Linked DNA regions of Ignicoccus hospitalis KIN4/I. Each later gene encodes a partner of the first gene's protein in a complex. Links are inferred from orthologs where the notes say so. Each region holds a gene or a part of one and is shown in the gene's direction. Other genes may lie near its edges.

Region 1 (4,049 bases):
CCCATACCCTCGACTATGACTGCATTCAACCCTATCTGTTCTTTATAGTTCATAAGAAACTTAATGACCTCTTGAACCTTTCCCACTGCGTTGGCCGCTATCAGCACCGGCCCCTCCCGCAGCCTCTGCTTTAAGAAGTACAAGAGCCTCGACCACTCCTTCTTCGCAGATGGTCTATCCTTACACAAGTAGCTGCTCTCCGTCACCAACACGTCCGCCTGTGGCACCTCCTTCGACCAGTGGTCTAGCAAGAAGCTCGAGGTCCCCAAGTCGCCGGTGTAGAGGAGCCTCTTCCCCTCACACTCCACCAACACCATCGCGCTCCCCAACACGTGGCCCGCGTTGAACAGAGTGACCGTCGCATCCCCTACCTTGAAGGGTCTCCCGTAAGGCACCCGGAAGGACGAGTTCAAGGTCTTCTGGACGTCAGTCGCCTCCCAAGGGAGGTCCGGGTTGAGGGACTTGGCGTCCAACCACAACTCCTTTGCCAAGGCAAGCGTTGGGAGCGTGGCGTAGACCTCCTTGCCAGGGGCCATTAAGCTGTGGTCCAAGTGGGCGTGGGTCAAGATTACCTTGTCCACGCCGGGCTCCACCCCGGCGTCCAAGGCGAAGGGTTCGCCGCACTCGGCTACGAGCGATATCCCGCCGAAGCCCGTTGCCACAGCCTTTAGCCTCAAAGCGTCGCTTGCCGGAGGTGAGGGCTTGCCGGAGCTAAAGGTGTGTGGGGTCACGAACCCCGAGGACGCCGAGGTGGCCGTAGAGGCCGGGGCGAGCTACGTGGGCGTGATAATAGACGCCCCCTCCCCGAGGCTCGTGGGGCCGGAGGCCGCGCGGGACGTGGCCTCGGTACTCCCCTCCCACGTAAAGCCCGTCGGGGTGGTGGACGCGAGAAAGCCCTTGGACTTGGACAAGGTGCTTAACTCGGGAGTTAAGGTGGTTCAGCTCCACTGGGGGGACGAGTCCTCCTTCTTGAGGGCGAAGCTCCTCCTAGAGGGCTACGGCGTCTCGGTCGCGGTGGCCCCGCTGAGGGCAACCCCCTTCAAGTACGCGGGGGCCGAATACGTCTTGTGGGACAAGAAGAGTTTCGAAGAGAAGTTCGTCTCGTGGGGCGCTCGGTGGACCAAGGTGGGGGTCGCCGGCAAGGTGACGCCAGAGAACGTCAAGGAGGTCGTGGCCCTCTTCAAGCCCGACTTAATAGACGTCAGCAGCGGGGTAGAGGTTAAACCCGGCGTCAAGGACCCCGAGAAGGTAATGAAGGTAGCAGAGGTGATCGGCCTCGCGCTGTGAGAGGCTCCCGCTCTCCTCGGTGCCCAAGCCCGCGGAGCTCTTCTCGTCCTTGGAAGGTCCTTCCTTAATATTGGAGAGCGCTGCCGGCGGCGAGACCAAGGCGCGTCTGAGCTTGGTCGCGTGGGAGCCGGAGGTAGACGTAATCGTCAAAGAAGGCGAGGACGTCAGGGAAGCGTTGAGGGAGCTGAGGGGCGGGGACGCGGACACGGGGACCTTGTACAAGGGGGGCCCGATAGGCTACGTCAGCTACGAAGCCGTGGAGGCGTGGGAGGGGGTCAAGCACAAGGGAGCTAACGACATGGGGTGGCCTTGGGGCGAGTTCGTCGTGCCAAAGAAGTTCGTCGTCTACGACCACGTGCTTGGCCACGCCTCCCTCTGCGGGGTCAACAAGGACGAGCTCGGGGTCGGCGAGCCCTCCGAGCTCAAAGTTTTCGACGAGAGGCTCGACGTTCCTAAGGACGTCTTCGTGAAGTGGGTAGAGGAGGTGAGGAGGTTAGAGGAGGAGGGAGAAGCCATACAAGTGGTCATCTCAAAGTCCTACACCTACCGTTACGAGGGGGACTTGAGGAGGCTCTACTTCGAGTTGAGGAGAATTAACCCGTCGCCCTACATGTTCCACTTGAGAATGAAGAGCGGCGAGGTGTTGGGGAGCTCGCCGGAGCTCTTGTTCCGGGTTGAGCGCGGGAGGGCGGAGACCTTCCCCATAGCCGGCACCCGCCCTAGGGGGAAGGACGAGTGGGAGGACTTGAGACTTGAGGAGGACTTGAAGTCAGACCCCAAGGAGAGGGCCGAACACTTGATGTTAGTTGACTTGGCGAGGAACGACTTGGGCAAGGTGTCGAGACCGGGGACGGTCAGAGTAACTAACATGATGTACGTGGAGAAGTACAGCCACGTGCAACACTTAGTGAGCAAAGTAGAGAGCGAGCTCGACCCTCTCTTCGGGCCCGAGGACGTCTTGGCCGCTACCTTCCCCGCCGGCACGGTCAGCGGCGCCCCCAAGCCTGCTGCCATGGAGATCATAGGGAACTTGGAGACGTTGAGAAGAGGTCCCTACGCCGGGGCCGTGGGCTTCGTGAGCGGCGGGGAGGCGGAGTTCGCAATAACCATAAGGAGCTTCTTCGCGAGGTCCGGGCTGCTGAGGGCCCAAGCCGGGGCGGGGATAGTTTACTATTCCGTACCCCTAAAGGAGTGGGAGGAGACCGAGCACAAGCTGGCCGCGCTCAAGAGGGCCTTAGCCCCCTTCTTGCTGTGAGGCCTTCTTCTTCCTCCAAACGTCCGGGTACGTTCCGGGCTTCATTATCACTCTCTTGGTCTTCGCCACCCAACCCTTCTCCATTTTTAAGGCCTCTTGCGAAGAGACCAGAGCTTGTGCTATTGCCACTAGCTCCCCCTTTAGGCTAACCACCGCCACTACGTCCCCCTTCTTCATGTTGTCGGTGAGCGCCGCAACGCCCCTTATCGAGACGTTGGCGCCGTGGGCCACCGCGTCCACAGCGCCGTCCTTGATCATTATCTTTGGCATATGACAAGTGGCTACTTCACAAGGCATTATATACTTCTTCAAGAGGCTGTCGTCGCCGTAGTTGTCGTATAAGAATTTAGCCTCGCTTAAGTCTTGCATCCGAACCAAGTTCCAATCCTCGTGGAAGGGGCCGCTCCGGGTCCTCCTGAGCTCCCTCATGTGGGCCCCCGTTCCCACGAGCAAGCCCAAGTCGTGGGCGAGCTTTCTCATGTAAGTTCCGCTCTCCGAGCCGACCCTCACTAAGGCCATCCTCCTCTCGGGCCAGAACTCCAAGACGTGTATGTAATACACCTTCTTGGTTCTCAACTGCCTCTTAACGCTGCTCCTCAGAGGGGGCCTTTGGTATATCTCCCCCACCAAGTACTTCAAGTTCTCGATGACCTCCTCTTCCTTAACGGCGTCGTGGAACTGTATCACCATCACGTACTCTTTGCCAGAGAGCATCACGTAGTGGATGACCTTAGTTGCCTCCGCTAGGGCCACCGGCAGGACGCCGGTTACCTTGGGGTCGAGGGTCCCCCCGTGGCCGGCCCTCTCCAACCCGAACATCCTCTTTATCCACGCCACCACCTCGTGGGAGGTCGGGCCGGGCGGCTTGTCCAAGTTCACCACGCCGAGCTCCACCAGCTCCTTCACGTCCCTCTTCCACGGCTCCTTGCCGTACTTGGGGTCGGTCTCCGCCTCCTCCCTAATCACCCACTTCCCGCGGAAGTCGCACTTCCGGTGCATCTCTTCGTACCACTCGAGCGCCTCCTTCACCTCGTCACCCCTCCTTGACCTTGAGGACCTTACGGAGCCTCTCCTCGGGGATTTTGAAGACTTCTTTCGCTATCTTGTAGATGTAGTTGTCGTCCGGAATTACTTTTGGAAGCCCGACTCTCAACGCTAAGGACTGTTTCAAGGCCTCCTTTTCCATCCTACTCCTAACTTCCCCTTTCGCTATAGCTTCTGCAACCCTAAAGGCTACGTAGAACCTGGCGTACTTCCTTATCGTATTCTCCATGTCGGGGAACGTTTCCAACGCTCTGTGCAAGAGCCTTATGAGCTCCTCTTCGTCTTTGAACCCGAGCACTACTGAAGTGAAGACCACTCTGAATATCCTGGAGAGCAAGTTGCTGTCTATAGGCCCGAGCTCCGAGGTCACTTGCTCCCTCGCGTCCTTACCCTTCTCGAGGATAGCTTCCGCAGCCCTCTCGAGCTTCCTCTCGAACTCTAACAGGTCTCGCAACTCCTCGTC
Region 2 (3,783 bases), 400 kb from region 1 along the record:
TCAGAGTTTGGGGGATGTCGTCGAAAGCGTCCATTATGTCCGCCACGAAGACGAACTCGGCGTCGTAGCCCCTCCGGCGGAGCTCTTGGACTATGGAGTAGGGGTAGATGAACTCGCTCAAGGTCCCCAAGTGGGCCGGTCCGGAGGTGGTGAGCCCCGACGCCACTACGAAGGCCCTACCGCCCCTTTTCTTTATTATCTCGTCGACGATCTTGTTCAACCACTCCACAGCGCGCACCGGGAGGAACTTCAGAGGGAGAGCTTGAAGCCCTTGTCGTCTCTCCTTTTCTTCCTATCCTCTTTTGAGACTCCACGGGTGAAAAAAGAGTACGTAACGTGACGGCGATGGCAGCTTTCTATCCTCTTTTGAGACCCCACATAGAGGGGCCAGCGATCCTCCCGGCCGAAGTGAATGGAATCTACTTTCTATCTTCTTTTGAGACTCCACAGATGTACAAAAATATACATATTCCACTGCGACGATATGACCTTTCTATCCTCTTTTGAGACTCCACAAACCCTAGAACAAATAAAAAGAGCCTTACAAGAAGTTCTCTTTCTATTCTCTTTTGAGACTCCACGGCAGGGTCTACTCTCCTGAGGAACTTGAGGAGCTGCTGAGCTTTCTATTCTCTTTTGAGACTCCACTTCATCATACCGCAGGAGGCGTTCTCGCTAGTGCACTTTCCATTCTCTCTTGAGACTCCACAGCTTCTCGACGTTGACGAAGTTCAGTATCGCGCGTACTTTCCATTCTCTCTTGAGACTCCACCGCATGCGGAGGAGGAGTGGTCATAAGAAGCGAAGATGGTAACTTTCCATTCTCTCTTGAGACTTCACGCCTTCGATGTTAAACTTCCATTCCCTTTGATGACACTTTCCATTCTCTCTTGAGACTTCACTGAAGGGGGTTCTCGGGTTAGCTGAACTCTTGATATCGTACTCTTTCCATTCTCTCTTGAGACTTCACATGGAAAGATAATACTGAGACCGACATGGGATTTCTGGTGTTACTTTCCATTCTCTCTTGAGACTTCACCGAAGCCTTCCATATAAAGCCCCAAGGTCTTTCCCTTAAAAGAATTGCGTTCTACCCCGAGTTCACAATTCCTCTGATTTTTCCCTTTATTCGAGAAATTTTTCCTCTGCCCTTCCCTCCATGATCATCAGCGTTCCCATGAAAAGATATAAGGGGGTTTGAGAGAGTGAATAGTAATGGTGCGCTTTCGAATATAGGATGTTCCCATGTGGGTGAAGGTGGAAAGAGCCTTGATTATTTAGTTCGAGCTCACAATTGTATAATACTTCTGTTGAACCGCCAAGAACGGTCGCGCCAGAGTTAAGGGCCCCCGAAGCCGTCCGGGAGGAAACGCGCGTTGAGGCCAGTCCTCTTGGTAGACCACAGGGACAGCTTCGTGCACAACGTAGAACAGATAATAATGGAAGAGGGTTTCGCCGTGGCCACCTTGCGCCAGGAGGAGCTCTCGCCCTCGGCGGCTGAGAGGTTGAGGCCCTCCGCGATAGTCCTCTCCCCCGGTCCCGGCAACCCCTACGCGCAGAAGGACAAGTTCGAGACCAGCATAAGGATCGTGAACAAGTTCAAAGGCAAAGTGCCTATCCTCGGCATATGCTTGGGGATGCAAATAATAAACGTGGCCTTGGGCGGTACCTTGAGGAAGGCAAAGAGGGTCTACCACGGGGTGGTGGACGAAATAGTAGTGAAGGACAGAGGTCCCCTGTTCTTCGGCCTCCCGGAGAGGTTCCCCGCCACGCGCTACCACAGCTTGGTGGTGGACGAGCTGGGGGAGGGGCTGGTGGTGGAGGCCCTCTCGCTGAGCGACGGGGAGGTGATGGCGGTGAGGCACGAGGAGCTGCCGCTCTTCGGCCTCCAGTTCCACCCGGAGAGCATAGGCACCTTGCCCGCCGGCCAGAAGATAATTAGGAACTTCTTGGCCCTCTCCAAGCCCCTCTCGCTGTTCTGAGGTGGTGCGCCACGAGGCCCTCCGACGTGAGGACCTTCGCCTTCTGCCCTAGGTTGTACTTCTTCGAGAGGCACTTAGGTAAAGAGACTACGTTATACCAGAGGATAAGGATGTTCTTGGGGAGGATCTGGCACGCCTTGTTGGAGGCCCTCGAGGAGGAGGCGGAGGTGGAGGTGAGGGGCGAGCTGGCGGGCACGGAGGTGGTCGGGAAGGCTGACGTGGTGAAGGAGGACGCCGTGGTGGAGATAAAGAGCGGAGACGGGCCGTCGGACGGCGCTTGGTACGGGGACTACTTGCAAGCCTCCATTTACGCCGCCTTGTTAGGGCGCAAGAAAGTAATAATAAAGTATAGAAACGGCGAGAGGACCTTCGAAGTGGACTTGGAGGAGCTCGAAAGGGTCTTGGAGCTGTTCAAGCTCGTGGCCGAGGGCTACTTGCCCCCTCCCAAGAGGAGCAAGTGGTGCAGCAAGTGCCCCTACAAGGACTTGTGCGACGCCTTGGGAGACGGGTGGGACGGGTGGTTCCCGAGGCTGCCCTACGTCAAGAGAGCCAAGGGGGTCCCAGCTCGAGGCTCTTCTCGAGCACGGCCTTAACCTTTTCCCTTCCGTAGAAACATACGTTGTTCGCGCACATCACCTCGGGCTCCAAGCTGAGGGCCCTCTCCAAGCTCCTCCTCCAGGCCCCCTCGTCGCTCCCCCAGTCCTTGCTCAAGGGGCCGAGGAGGTCGCCGGCGAGCAAGACGCCCTCGTAGTAGACGCCGAGGCTCCCCGCAGTGTGGCCGGGGAGCCAGAGCACCTCTGCCCCGCAGACCTCCGCGTCCCCCCTCAGCACCCAGCCCACTGGACAAGGCTTGAACTCTACTCCTATAACCTTCGAGGCCGTGTATATCGGGTCTCCCTTTTGGATCGCGTAGGCGTCCCTCTCCCCCGCAGCGACGGTCACCCCTAAGGAGTGGAAGAGCCAGTCCCCTCCGGCGCGGTCCGCGTGGGCGTGGGTGTTGATTAACGCTTCCAGCTCCTCAGGCCTAACCTCGTACATAAGCAAGTTCTGAAGCGCCATCTCACCGAAGGCCCCGGAGTCCACCAAGAAAGGACACTCCGCCTTCACTAAGAACGCTTGCCCCTCGTCGTTTATAGGGGGGCCGGCGAGCAAGAAGACCCCCTCGGCGACCCTCAAGCGACCACAACTTTCGGCGAACCCTGATCCATTATATCTCTGGGTCCTCCGCAAGTATTACGGGACTTCGTCGTGAAGACAGAGCTGCTGGACGAGACCTTGCTGCTCAAGCCGATAGACGGCGTGGCCCTCACGCTTTCCATGGGGGACGCGAAGAAGTACATGATCAAGAAGGAGGTTACCGTGTTTTCCCCGGACGACCCGGAGGACGTGTGCTCCACCGCCCTCAAGTACGCGCAGTTCTGGAGGACCGCCTTGAACTTGAGGGGCGAGCGCTTTGGCTGGTGCGACGAGGAGGACTTCAGCGCTAGGTACTTAGCCGGCACCAAGGGGAAGTACGCAGTGGTCGTGGAGTGCGCGGACGTCACGGCCGATCCCGAAAGGACCTCCGGGAGCGGCTTCGCGCCCCTCGGCCACGTGCTCCCCCTGGTCTTCTACGCTGTGCTCTGTAAAGCTTACGTGGTGAGGGCTAAGAGCTTGGAGGAGCTCATGGAGTGGGTGCCCGCGCGGTGAGCGTGATCGCGGAAGGGGTGACCGTTGCCTACGGAAACAAGGTGGTATTGAAGGACGTCAACTTGGTCTTGGGGCCTGGCAAGTACTGGCTCTCCGGGCCCAACGCCTCCGG

What was found.
Region 2: the proteins of IGNI_RS04760 (region 1) and IGNI_RS02415 are in contact, whole or in part, in a crystal structure (PDB 1QDL), measured with the Saccharolobus solfataricus proteins. The link is inferred for Ignicoccus hospitalis KIN4/I from one-to-one orthologs. Residues at the interface, in WP_009992309.1 of Saccharolobus solfataricus: Glu95, Lys96, Ile171, Arg172, Ser173, Gly174, Tyr175, Ile176, Phe177, Glu264, Ala268, Leu271, Met272, Val274, Asp275, Leu276, Arg278, Asn279, Gly282, Lys283, Cys285, Val286, Pro287, Gly288, Thr289, Val290, Lys291, Val292, Lys316, Pro338; in WP_009992310.1 of Saccharolobus solfataricus: Tyr10, Ser12, Phe13, Val14, Tyr15, Asn16, Gln19, Gly22, Glu23, Arg32, Asp34, Pro55, Gly56, Thr57, Lys60, Asp63, Arg100, Val104, His106, Gly107, Lys108, Ile109, Thr133, Tyr135, His136, Ser137, Leu138, Glu177, Ser178, Val179.

The regions. Positions count from the first base shown.
Region 1 is NC_009776.1:817,490-821,538, reverse strand. Bases 446-3,424 are described here. They hold IGNI_RS04760 (anthranilate synthase component I family protein), read left to right. Parts: upstream 446-1,306; coding sequence 1,307-2,542; downstream 2,543-3,424. Other genes in these bases: IGNI_RS04755 (RNA-guided pseudouridylation complex pseudouridine synthase subunit Cbf5), read right to left, coding at 2,522-3,424; trpF (phosphoribosylanthranilate isomerase), read left to right, coding at 703-1,287; IGNI_RS04770 (MBL fold metallo-hydrolase), read right to left, coding at 446-677. In the rest of the region: more of IGNI_RS04770, read right to left, coding at 1-445; more of IGNI_RS04755, read right to left, coding at 3,425-3,541; IGNI_RS04750 (DUF2192 domain-containing protein), read right to left, coding at 3,576-4,049.
Region 2 is NC_009776.1:413,265-417,047, forward strand. The notes cover bases 467-3,179. They hold IGNI_RS02415 (anthranilate synthase component II), read left to right. Parts: upstream 467-1,376; coding sequence 1,377-1,982; downstream 1,983-3,179. Other genes in these bases: cas4 (CRISPR-associated protein Cas4), read left to right, coding at 2,009-2,575; IGNI_RS02425 (MBL fold metallo-hydrolase), read right to left, coding at 2,523-3,158. Outside these bases: lysS (lysine--tRNA ligase), read right to left, coding at 1-229; IGNI_RS02430 (hypothetical protein), read left to right, coding at 3,231-3,671; IGNI_RS02435 (ABC transporter ATP-binding protein), read left to right, coding at 3,668-3,783. UniProt on the Methanocaldococcus jannaschii protein: Part of a heterotetrameric complex that catalyzes the two-step biosynthesis of anthranilate, an intermediate in the biosynthesis of L-tryptophan.